One region of the Methylophaga thalassica genome, then DNA from elsewhere that is predicted to be linked to it. Evidence: riboswitches for the same ligand, from Rfam matches in the RefSeq annotation. Region 1 holds a riboswitch; the other holds the start of a gene.
What was found. A riboswitch is a leader RNA that binds a small molecule or an ion and turns the genes downstream of it on or off. The one in region 1 is predicted to bind cyclic di-GMP.

Region 2: it holds a riboswitch for cyclic di-GMP, as region 1 does, so the genes downstream of both, QQL60_RS03685 (hypothetical protein) here and QQL60_RS05540 (beta strand repeat-containing protein) in region 1, are expected to answer to the same signal.

Annotation. Positions count from the first base shown of each region.
Region 1 covers NZ_BSND01000004.1:134,408-140,617, reverse strand. The annotation lists gene QQL60_RS05545 (response regulator transcription factor) at 1-369, opposite strand, end outside; gene QQL60_RS05540 (beta strand repeat-containing protein) at 491-3,829, opposite strand; cyclic di-GMP riboswitch class I at 3,848-3,929, opposite strand; gene QQL60_RS05535 (EF-hand domain-containing protein) at 4,059-4,358, opposite strand; gene QQL60_RS05530 (cysteine desulfurase family protein) at 4,439-5,587, opposite strand; gene QQL60_RS05525 (efflux transporter outer membrane subunit) at 5,826-6,210, opposite strand, start outside.
Region 2 covers NZ_BSND01000003.1:709,853-716,062, reverse strand. The annotation lists gene QQL60_RS03695 (cytochrome c/FTR1 family iron permease) at 1-767, shown strand, start outside; gene QQL60_RS03690 (molybdopterin-containing oxidoreductase family protein) at 815-2,938, opposite strand; cyclic di-GMP riboswitch class I at 3,163-3,242, shown strand; gene QQL60_RS03685 (hypothetical protein) at 3,278-3,778, shown strand; gene QQL60_RS03680 (YqaA family protein) at 3,907-4,347, shown strand; gene QQL60_RS03675 (hypothetical protein) at 4,400-5,122, opposite strand; gene QQL60_RS03670 (alkaline phosphatase) at 5,206-6,210, opposite strand, start outside.

The sequences.
Region 1 (6,210 bases):
CACTTTCTGACCCAACATCACTTGCTCGATGGTCTGAAGAATGGTCTCTCCTGATGACGACTTAGGAATAAAACTCATAGCACCGAGGTTAAAGGCAGTATCAATATCTATCGGATCAGATGAAGCTGAAACAATAATAATTGGCACCAGAGATGATGAATCCGATAAAGACTGTAACAACTGAAAGCCATCCATGATCGGCAAACGTAGATCAATTAAGGCCACGTCATATTGTCCCGAACTTAATTTATCAAAAGCCGCTTTGCCGTTATTGACAGTATCAATGATATCGATGTTATCTGCCTTGCTGAGTAAGGCTGATAAGCCATCTAAAAATAACTGATGGTCATCAACTAGTAATAGTTTCACGTCTGAGCCTGCCTTTTATTATTTTTATAGGTCATTATTCATAAAATTGAAAAATCAGCCTAGTTTAAATGAAAAAAAGCCGTCATTAACGACGGCTTTTTCCTCGCGTTTCACATTGACTTTAACGTTGGCTCATACGACGACGTATACCAATGAATCCCATCAGTGCAGGTGCAAACAAGAAAATGGCTGCCGGTACGGGTACCGCACTGACACTTTCAGTAATCACCAGATTGGCAAAGGTATCACCGAAGATCACATCAAAATCAAAGCCACTCATCAGCGGCAGAATGATGTTATCAAAACTGCCGACTAAGCTGCTGAAGGTCATGAAATTAAAGATCCCGGCTTTAAGTTCTGAACCGATAAAGTCAAAACTCAACACACCGGCCAATGTCGCCACACCATTTACAGCAAATACATCCGCGCTATTACCGTCAAACTCGATATTCATTACACCAAATGTACCTTGGGTGTAATTGCCATTCACCGTCAGTTTACCGATAGAGTTACCTGGGGTCAGGCTGGCATAATCGCTATAGCTGGTGCCGTTCACTAACACATTGCTATTAATCACGCCGTGACCGTTCAAGTTACCGCCATTAATGTTGACGTTCTTTTGGGTCATGCTGCCATTTACTGTGGTGCTGCCAGCGGTTTGAATAAACTCACCACTGCCAGACACAATGTGGCCATCCGTCGTAATAAATTGACCAGAGTTGGTGATGATGCCGTTATTTTTCAATGTCCCTTGGTTGGATAAGACACCGGCATTCTCAATCGTTGCTTGGTTGTTGATCTCACCAAAGTTAGTGAAGTTACCGCTACTTTTATTGCTTATCTTTGAGGTATTCGATAGCGAACCAGTGGAGGCATTGGTCAGTTTTCCTTCATTGGAGAGGCTATTTTTATTATACAAAAGCCAGTGATTATTAAACTCACCGGTGTTAGTGATGACACCGTTATTCTCCATGGCCAGAGTATTGAACTCACCGGCATTAGCAAATGTGTTGTTGTTATAAAACTCCCCGGTATTATTAAAAAGCGCACCCGCGTTATTCGTTATGCGACCTGCATTGGTGAGTCTATTATCGCTAATGAATCGACCGCTATTATTGATTTGGCCGGATGAAGCCACATTGAGATCACCTGAGGCTGAGTTAGTCAGCTGACCGCTATTGCTCAGTACCCCCTCAACGATGAACTCATCGTTATTATTGAGCACGCCGGTATTATTGAGCGTTGCACCTACTTTATTTTTTAATACAGAGGCATTAGTCAGTGTGCCCGCATTCTCAACGGTGCCACTATTTACAAACACGCCAGTATTGACAATATTGCCTCCAGCCAGGTTTTTCACATTAGCGAAGTTATTGAACGTACTGGTGTCATTATTATTTATCACGCCAGTATTGGTAATGGTGTTTTCATTATCCAGCAGCCAATAACTTGTCAGCGTGCCGGCATTGGCAATAGTCCCCGTATTTTGAAGGCCGAAAGAGTTAATTGCCCCTTCACTATTCAAGGTGCCATTGTTAAAAAACTCTTTCGTGTTATTGATTGTGCCGTTAATCGCATTATTGATGACACCATAATTTATCAGCCGAGCGTCATTTGACAGCATTCCCCGATTTGTCATCGTGCCAGTGCTAGACAGTGTCATCTCAGCCGAACCAGTATTACTGATGTAATTGTAGTTAGTTAACTGGCCACTGCTTGAAAATGCACCCGTATTATTTATTTGTCGGTTATTAATCAAGGTGCCATTATTCGCTAAGGTACCTGAGTTATTCAGCGTGCCATCGTTCGTTAAGGTGCCCGAAGCACTGTTGGTGAATAAGGTTTCATTATCAAGCTGACTGTAATAGCTCATATTAAACTCACCTTCATTGGTGATGTTCGAGGGTGAATATTTTTGATTGAGCAATTTGCCCTTCAGGTTAAGGGTGCCATCAGATGTATTGATGAGGGTATTAACGTTAGTAAAGTCTGCATAGTCATCAATCAAAAACTGACTGTAATTATTTACTGTGCCGCCATTAACAAATTTACCCTGATCAATAAATTGGCTGTGATTATTGATATCGCCATAATTTGCCATAGTGGAATATAAAGTGGAGGTAAATGTGCTCTTATTGTTCAGCACACCACCATTGGCAAACACACCGCTGTTGAGGATTTGCCCGTTTTTGTTGTTATTTAGAGTGCCAGCATTAGCAAATTGACCACTATCTGAGTTAATCAAGCTACCCGCATTATTGAGTGTGCCGGTTTCGTTATTTTTTATAATGCCGTGATTGGTTAAAGTGCCACCGGTCTGATTGCTGAGTATGCCATTGTTATTCAAACTTGCTGTTGTATGGTTAACAAAACTGGCCATATTAGCGTTGTCGAATCTGCCAGTTTGCTGATTGTTGAACGTACCATGATTATTAACGATGCCATCACCTTGATTATTAAAGGTGAAAGCGTTGGTAAATTGTGCACCACTATTATTGTTGAGTACACCGTTGTTATTGAACGTGGCATCCTTCTCATTAGACATCGTGGCATTGTTGTTTATTGTGCCAGTATTCTCTAGCTTTCCCTTTTTATACTCATTACCAATGTAAGTATTGCCAGATCTATTTACGAAACTGCCATCATTTGTAATCAAACCAGTATTCGTGAATTTATAAAATGTGGTAAATGAATGACTGGCGGTATTGTTTAGTTGACCTTTGTTAAGGAATTGACTCTCATTTTCTACACTAGAGTCATTTTGAAAAATACCTTCATTATTAAAAGATGAACCCAATCTATTATGAAGAAATCTATTATTCTGAAATATGCCTGAGGCTCTGTTTTCAACTCGGCCATAATTGTTATTAAAAAACAATCCCGTATTTTCGTATAGACCCGAGTTTGTAATCTTTCCGGTATTATTCATCGTAGGCAGCGATATACCGTTGTTTGTTACCACCCCATCTTGGCCAATGGAGATATTGCCTCTGTTACGATGCTCACCGGTCATTTCCCATCTACCATTGGTAGAGATATAACCGTCTCTAAAATTTTCAAGGGAATGAGACTTAAAGACGGAGTTACTGCCATTTTGGATAGACGCTTTATTCCAAATATTGCCTCTATAACTATCAAAGGTGGCATTATTCTCGATTAAGTGCTCATTGGTTATCGCACCCCGGTTATCGATTAGGCCATTATTAACTACAATGCCAGAAGTCATATTGGCAAATTCGTTACCACCACCCGATTTAAATAGCTGGCCACCTGCTGTAATAGTTATTTTACTCGCGTTTTTATATCCATCTAATCCGATATAACCATCGCTGACGGTGATTGGGGATGTGTTTGTACCATAGAGTCCTGTGACAGCATGCACAACTGACGGCGCCAGTAAAAATGAGCTGCACAGCAACGTAGTAGAGAGCGACAGAAACTGTCGTTGTTTATTTATCATCACTCGGATTCCTTGCGTTTGTGCAACCCAGCCACCTTGTTAAACAACAAGGCCTGTGGCTTTCCGTCCCTGATTCACACCAAGTTTGGCCGATTAAATAACACGCCGATCATAATGAAATGGGGTTATAGCGACTATCAGCCAAAAGTATGATTTTGTGAGAAAAATAAATACGCAATAAAAAAAGGGAGTCACTGACTCCCTTCTAAATATGGTGTGATAAAAGAAATTAACTTTCTTTCTTATCTTTGCAGGATGGGCGTTTATCACCCTTATGTTTTTTATGGGCCGCTGCAGCTTCTTCCTTGGTCACCTTGCCATCAGCATTAGTATCCATTTTTTCGAAGCGTTTTAATGCTGCCGCTGTGGCTTCCTCTTTTGTAATAACACCATCACCGTTGGTGTCGATATGAGCGAAATATCCTTTTTTATCATGTTTAGCCATATCGTCAGTTGATGCTGGTTCAGCGAATGTCACTGTGCTCATTGCCATCGCGGCTAATACTGAAAAAAGTGCTGTTTTCATCATTAATCCCTCTTGTATTGGTTGGGATTTTTAGATTACGCCGGTCAAAGTTAACAAATGGTTATCACAATAAAAAATCGGAATTATTTTTCGATAGCCGCTTTTATATAGTCGATGGCCTTTGTTATTTGTTGTTCATCTGAAAAACGTCCCAGACTGATGCGTAAGGATGATCCTGCTTCTTCATCCGTCAACCCAATCGCTTTTAATACATGTGAAAGCAAGACCATTTCGCTGTTACAGGCAGAGCCTGTAGAAGCACAGACATTCGGCTGGAGTTTTTCTAATAGCTTATTCGCATCACAACCGATGAATTGCACATTGATATTGCCGGGATGACAATGACTTTGTGTGCCATTTAATTTAAATGGAATATGCGTCGCTTGCAGTTGCTGTAGAAACAAACGTTTCAAATGCGTTAATTGTTCACGGTGAGTTTTTGCTTCTTGTTTTGTGATACGCATCGCTTCAGCAAAACCAACACAGAGAGGCGTGGCCAGGGTGCCTGAACGCATACCAAACTGTTGCCCTCCTCCCTGAATAAATGGTGGTAACTCGGCCTGCAGATCATTTTTGATAAATATCGCGCCAATACCTTTTGGGCCATACACTTTATGTGCAGACAAACTCAGCATATCGACATTCCAGTCTTTCACGTCAATATCCATCGCTTCCGGTGCTTGAGCCGCATCACAATGAAACAGCGCACCTGCCGCATGTGCCATTTCAGCAAAGGTTTTGACATCCTGAATGGTGCCAATCTCATTATTGACCGCCATAATGCAGACCAGCAATGTCTGATCAGACAATAATGATTGATAAGCGTCTACATTAATCAGCCCGGTATTATCGACTGGAATTTCTTTGACTTTGTAACCTAGTTTTGCGGCATAAAAATAGGCGGCATTTTTAATACATTTGTGTTCAATTTCACTGATAAGAATGTCACGACGTTCAGTAGTATTGCCAAATATCACACTGGCAATCGCCTGATTGTTCGACTCCGTCGCACCCGAAGTAAAAATAACCTCTTCACTTGAGGCATTAATGCACTTTTCAATCGTGCTACGCGCAGTCTCAACCGCTGCCGCAGATTGCTGACCAAGCACATGTGCCGTAGAGTGTGGATTGGCAAAAATCTCATGATTGTAGGGTGCCATCGCGCTAACAACGCGAGGCTCTATCGGCGTGGTCGCCTGATAGTCTAGGTAAATTGAACTACCGATTTGCATTGACTGCTCCAAACAAGATCAAACTTACTGTTTGAGGTAAGTTATGACTAGAACATAAGCATGCTATTTATGCTGCCTAGTACATTATCAGAATAAGAATGTGATTAATTATAGGTGTTAAATCCCGAATATAAATACTGAATGTTAAAAATGTTCTGGAATCATTCCATATACTCAGTCATAACACCTATATAGGTTTAGAGCTGACAAAATAGTTATTCATCATATTTAATGACGACTATTTATCAATTCTCCAGCCTTTACCAAGCGATTTATAAATACTGATTAACTTTACTGCAGACTGTGTTTCGCTGACGGCAAGCGAATCTTCCGACTTGAGTCGTGTTCGTTGACTATCCAATACCGGTAAGAAGTCAGTATCCCCTAGCTCAAAACGCTGTGTGGCAATTGACTCGGCCTGCGTTGAGGTCCGTGCGGCATCTTGAAGGCGTTCGCGACGCTGTTCTTCACGGGCAAAATCACTTATGGCGGTTTTTGTTTCTTCAAGTGCCTTCAGCACTGTCAACTGGTAATTAGCCAATGCTGCCTGACTCTTGGCATCATTTTGTTTGATGCGTGCTTGAATACGACCAGTATCAAAAACACCCCAACTTAAACTGGGA
Region 2 (6,210 bases), on a different contig from region 1:
TTATTCTGTTACGTGAAGGCTTGGAAGCCATGCTGGTTGTGCTGGCGCTGGTCACAGTATTAGTGAAAACAGAGCGTCGTGATGCAGTGAAATATGTTCATGCTGGCTGGATTTTTGCCCTGTTTGCTGGTGTAGCTACCTGGTGGGCAGCTCAAAACCTGATCAGTATCAGTGGTGCCAGCCGTGAAATTATGGAAGGTGTCGGTGCACTGATGGCCGCAGTCATTCTATTCTATGTCGGTTTCTGGATGCATAGTAAAACCAACGCCGCAGCATGGCAGGCATACATCAATCAGCATATTCACCGCCACTTAAGCACAGGTACATTGTGGGGATTAGCTGGACTGTCCTTCATTGCTGTCTATCGTGAAGTGTTTGAGACAGTACTGTTTTATCAGGCCTTAATGACGCAATCAGCAGCCTCTCAGTCAATGTCTATCGCTACCGGTTTCATAACAGCCACAGTGATATTGGCCGCATTGTTCTGGGTCATTATTAAATACTCTTTACGTTTACCTATCAGAAAATTCTTCACTTTCAGCACATACCTGATGCTGGCACTGTCCTTTGTTCTGATTGGTAAAGCTGTCGCGGCATTGCAAGAAGCTGATTTAATCAGCATATCGTCTTTCCCAATTGACTTTACCTTATCCTGGATTGGCGTTTATTCCACATGGGAAGGATTAGCAGCGCAATTGGCTATTCTGATTCTGTCAGTATTGATTTTGATAGGCATCAGGCCTTTCGGCAACAGAGAAACAGCCTAAAATTCAACATAAAAAAGCCCGCTTTCGCGGGCTTTTTTTCGAAATGTTCAGGCTGACAAAGCAACCTGAACCAAATTATCTGTAAACGTAGGTGCATGGCCCATATCCACAAACTCAGCCGAGCTGACACAATTCACTGTGCCGTTATTTAATTGTCGCCAATATCCGAGTGTTGCCACCACAATACCGGGACTGACATCATCTGTAATTTGAGCTAAAGCCTTAAACATCCCTCTATCGTTGAATACAGAAACCACATCACCACTCTGAATATTTCTCAAATCCGCATCAATAGGACTTATCATCACAAACTGTTCACCCTGACCTTTAATCTTATTCTCCATATTGGCATAACAAGAATTAAGGAAACCATGACTTTTCGGCGAAATAATATTGAGTGGATATTTTTCTGCTAACTGAGGGTTTGCCTCGGGTATTTCCCGTGATGACACATAATCAGGCAGACTGTCTAAGGCCTCACCAGGCTGAAAGCCGTCATACATTTGTCGGAAAGGTCCGGCGACAAAATTGGTGGCACCTTTAATTTCCAGCTCACACTTACCACTGGGTGTGGGAAAATTACCCTCACGATGTGGGGCACGATCATCTTTTGTGCCGACCTTTAATTTGGCAAAACCATGTTCACGCAAATAAGCCAAATCGATGCCTTCGCAGGCTGGCGAGTCCCAATCAACATAGTTTTCCAGACATTCGCTATCTGACCAGCTAAAGTTCTCTTCTTGGTAGCCCATTCTGGCTGCCAGACGTCTGAATATCTCATTATTGGGAATAGCTTCACCCGGCGAATCCACACATTTTTCGTTATAGGTAAGATATAGATGTCCCCATGACAGCACCATATCTTCCATCTCCGCTCCCATCGAAGCTGGCAAGACAATATCAGCGAAAGAGGCGGTATCAGATAAGAAATGCTCTGCCGCCACCAGGAAAAGGTCTTCCCGCATTAAGCCTTCGACAATTTTATTAGTTTCAGCCGCCTGAGTGACAGGATTAGCATTCCAGCACATCATCGATTTTATGGGCGTATCGAGTTTCAGTTCCCCAGTCAAAGCACGTCCTATCTGAATTGCATTGACCACTGGCGTGCCTTCAGGAATAAGATCGGGACGACAAATCACATCAAATTTATAGGGGTGCTCCCATACCGGGAACTGCAAAGCACCGCCGCCGACATGCCGCCATGCGCCGGTTAATGCTGGCAAACAAGTAATCGCACGGATGGCCTGACCACCACCATAGTTGCGTTCAACCGCTACCCCAAGGCGAATTGCAGCAGGTTGAGTCGTGGCAAACTCACGGGCAAATTGACGGATATCATCCGCGGAAATCCCCGTGATAGTCGCAGCCCATTCAGGTGTTCTGGTCTTGGCTCTTTCTGCCAAGGCATCAAAACCAACGGTGTAGTTGTCAATATAGTCCTGGTCCTGTAAACCTTCTTTAATGATGACATGCATCATCGCCATGGCTAGTGCACCATCGGTACCGGGTTTTGGCGCGATATGCCAGTCAGCCTCTTTAGCGGTTTTGGATTTATACGGATCAATCACCACCACCTTGGCACCATTTTTCTGTGCATCTTTCACGATATGCCAGTGATGAACATTGGTGCTGACAGAGTTACAGCCCCAGATAACGATGTATTTAGAATGAATAAAACTCTCGGGATCGACACCTGCAGTCGGCCCTACAGTCAGTAACCAGGCCGTGCAGGAACCTTCTCCACAAAAAGTACGTTCGCAAACAGTTGCCCCCATTTTGTTAAAAAAGGCATCGCCACCATTCAGGCCATGAACTAAGCCCTGATTACCCAAATAACTATAGGGAATAATGGCATGAGGTCCATACTCATCAATAATTGCTTTCCAGCGCGTGGTAATTTCATCCAGTGCCTCATCCCAGCTAATACGCTCAAACTGACCACTGCCTTTGGGACCGCTACGTCGCATCGGATACAACAGACGATCCGGATGATAGTGACGCTTTTCATAGTCTTTGAGTTTGACGCATAAGCCGCCACGCGTCATCGGATGTTCTTTATTGCCTTTGACTGAAGTTAATTGACCGTTTTCCACCTCATAGACCATCGAACAGGTATCCGGACAATCATGTGGACAGCCACCATGATGCGTCGTTTTTAGTACGCTTGCCATATTGCTCTCTCCTCTCTGATATATATTTTTTTATTATTATTTTCAGACTATACACCAGTTTAAAACGGGAAATATGCCCGTTAAGTTATTCAACTGACTTGATAAAAATTTTATTTAAATCAATTACTCACTCTGACATTTTCTTGTAATAGAGCCTCTATACACTAAGCGGCAGATGAATAATTCACCACTTTACCAGTTGGGTGGTTTATCACTTTCATCCATTTAATCAAAGCCAAACTCGTCGTGAGGCGGGGTCGGAAAGCCACAGATCTTCAAATTTGAAGATGGCTGGGTTGCATTGCTTGTTTTTTCAACTTATGCAGAAGGAAAATTATCATGAAAAAAGCGATGCTATTTGTCATAGCACTATTTTTCTCTGTTGCCGCCAACGCAGCAACACTTAACTTAACAAAAGGTGACCCAGCTTTCACCAATAATGCTACTCAGGAAATTGATCTTGCTAATGGCAGCACTGTATTAGCGAGTGGTACTACAGGTAATGGCGCATGGGAATCTTCGTTCAGTTTATTTACTAATGACGCAACACCCGTAGTTATTGAATGGTCATTTAATCCAGAGTCTAATCTTGATAATGCAACTATTGCATTTGGTGTTTTAGGTGGTGCTATTCAAAATTTCAACATTACAGGTGATTTCAGTTTCACTGCAGTATTAACAGCAGGTCTGACTTATGTGTTGGATATCTATGACGCAACGGGTAAAGCTTTAAATTACAGCCTATCTGTTTCGGCTGTACCTGTTCCTGCGGCACTTTTCTTATTAGCACCTGCTTTATTAGGTTTCTTAGGCTTTCGTAGAAAAGCGATTGCTGCATAATCCAGATTTAGAAAATCGTCGTTCAAGATTAGGGAGCTTAGGCTCCCTTTTTTTATGTATGATTCGATATTTCCAAGGAGTGTATCAGTTTGACTTCTCCACCATCACGCCATCGAGTAACCGCCTGAATGGATTATTTTGTTAGCCTGGGTTATCCAGGGCTTTTTATCTCAGCCTTTTTATCTGCCACGCTACTGCCACTTAGCTCTGAATTCGTTCTGAGCACACTATTAGTCAAAGGATTATCACCGACTTTACTCATCAGCACAGCCACCGTGGCAAACGTGCTTGGATCAATGCTGAATTATGCTTTAGGTTATTGGGCCAGTTCTGCAGTCATAAACAAATGGTTACGGATATCAGAAAGCGATATCAGAAAAGCGGAAAACCGGTTTAAGAAATATGGTCTTATTTCCCTGTGTTTTGCCTGGCTGCCCGTCATTGGTGATCCATTAACTGTTATGGCAGGACTCATAAAAATACATCTAGGCTGGTTTGTCGTGTTAGTCACAGCTGGCAAGTTGATTCGCTATATCGTCATCAGTCAGGTAGCACTATCGCTAAATTAAAAAACCCCGTTTCAGAGACTGAAACAGGGTTTTAACTGGGTTTCACTTTTACTTAATGATGATGCGGATGACCGATATCCTCACCTTCACTGTTATAAAAACCGGAAGGACCATGGTCGATATAACCCTGGTTAATCATCTTCGCTATAAACGGATCTGATTCACTATCACCAATATCGGCATAATCTGTTGTTTGATAATCATCGCGCATTTTAAAGCTGGCATTAACAGCGTTTTCATCTTTAATCAGCTGAGTTAACTGCCATGTCTGTACATGACCGTCAGTATCATTTTTCCAGCTTTTTACCAGTGATAATGCAGGTAACCATTCAAGTTGCAGTTGGCTATCACCCTCAGTTAACTGATAGGTTTCCACTTTGTCACAACCTTCACCTGAGCTTGAAACCAAGGTCATATTGCTTTTCAGATTATCAGTAATTAATTCATGCACTTGCTGCCATTGACTATCCGCATTGGCATATTTCACTTCTCCTGGCTGATATTCAATAGCATGTTGCTCTTTATCAAAAAACCTGACCATTCTTAGTTGGCCATTATGCGTGTGTTCCCACATGTCAGTTATGCCTGACTGAGTAAATTGATTACTGACGCGCTGATGTTGACGCCATAACATCATGGTCGCTTTTTTATCAGAATCGCTGTCGGTCATTTGATAACTAGCGCCTAACACCTCGGGATCAATTGAACAGCTGTCATTAGCTTGGACCAGCAATGGGGATGCTAATAATAGACTCACTAATAAACGATATTTCATCTCTATAACCTTAAATTGTTGATGTGTGCCAACGAAAAAAAGGGGCGGACTCACGTCCACCCCTCTCTTTTTCTACGTTGATGTTACTTAATCGCTTTTTCTGCTTTAACTTCCAAACGTGCTGCCTGGTTCATAATGTGATAAATCAAGTTTTGTTCATTCACACCTGTCACCGCATTGGCACCTGGACCAGTAGCAAAAATCGCCACATCTTCACCTGCATGTGTTTCAGAACCCAGTGGAACTAATGCTTCCTGGTGATAACCTGACAGCTCTGTATTCACTGCTGTTAAGTCTTTACGACCAGTATCAGGACCTGCGCTATAGCTCGCATCAGCATCTGTTTCATTACCTAAGTCACGGAAACCAAGACCGTTGGTGTAACCCAGAGTGGTATAAGGTTTACCATCAGCAGCTAATGCAGGCTCATTTGAACCAACGCTGACCACTTTACCTAAAATAGGATTACCACGTTTTGGATAACCCGCCATTGTGAATACATGGCTATGATCCGCAGTCACGATAATCAATGTTTCTTCAGGATTAGTGTTTTCTAATGCTGTTTTAACCGCATGAGCAAACTCAATAGTTTCATTTAAAGCACCATGTGCATTACCCGCATGATGAGCATGGTCAATACGACCTGATTCCACCATTAAAAAGAAACCACTATCGTTCTTGTTCAATACTTTAATAGCTTTTTCCGTCATTTCAGATAATGAAGGTTCACCGGCAATGTCATTGCCACGGTCAGCTTCATATTGCATATGTGATTCATTAAACAGAGCAAAGATTTTATCGGTTTTCGCTGGGTCAATCGCATCAAATCCTGCTTTATCATAAACATACTTACCTGTTGGGTAAGTTGTTTGCCATTCAGCAACTAAGTTACGACCATCTGTTCTGTCACCTTCAACTGAGCTGACTGCATCAGGGCTATTAAAGGCAGGATTTTTTGGTAAGAAGTGACGACGACCACCACCCATAGCGACTTCGATACCGTTAATACGTTTTGCTGTTGGATAACGATTTTTCAGGTTGCTTTCAAATTCAACCAATTGTTTGGCAATATCTTTACAGGGTAAGCC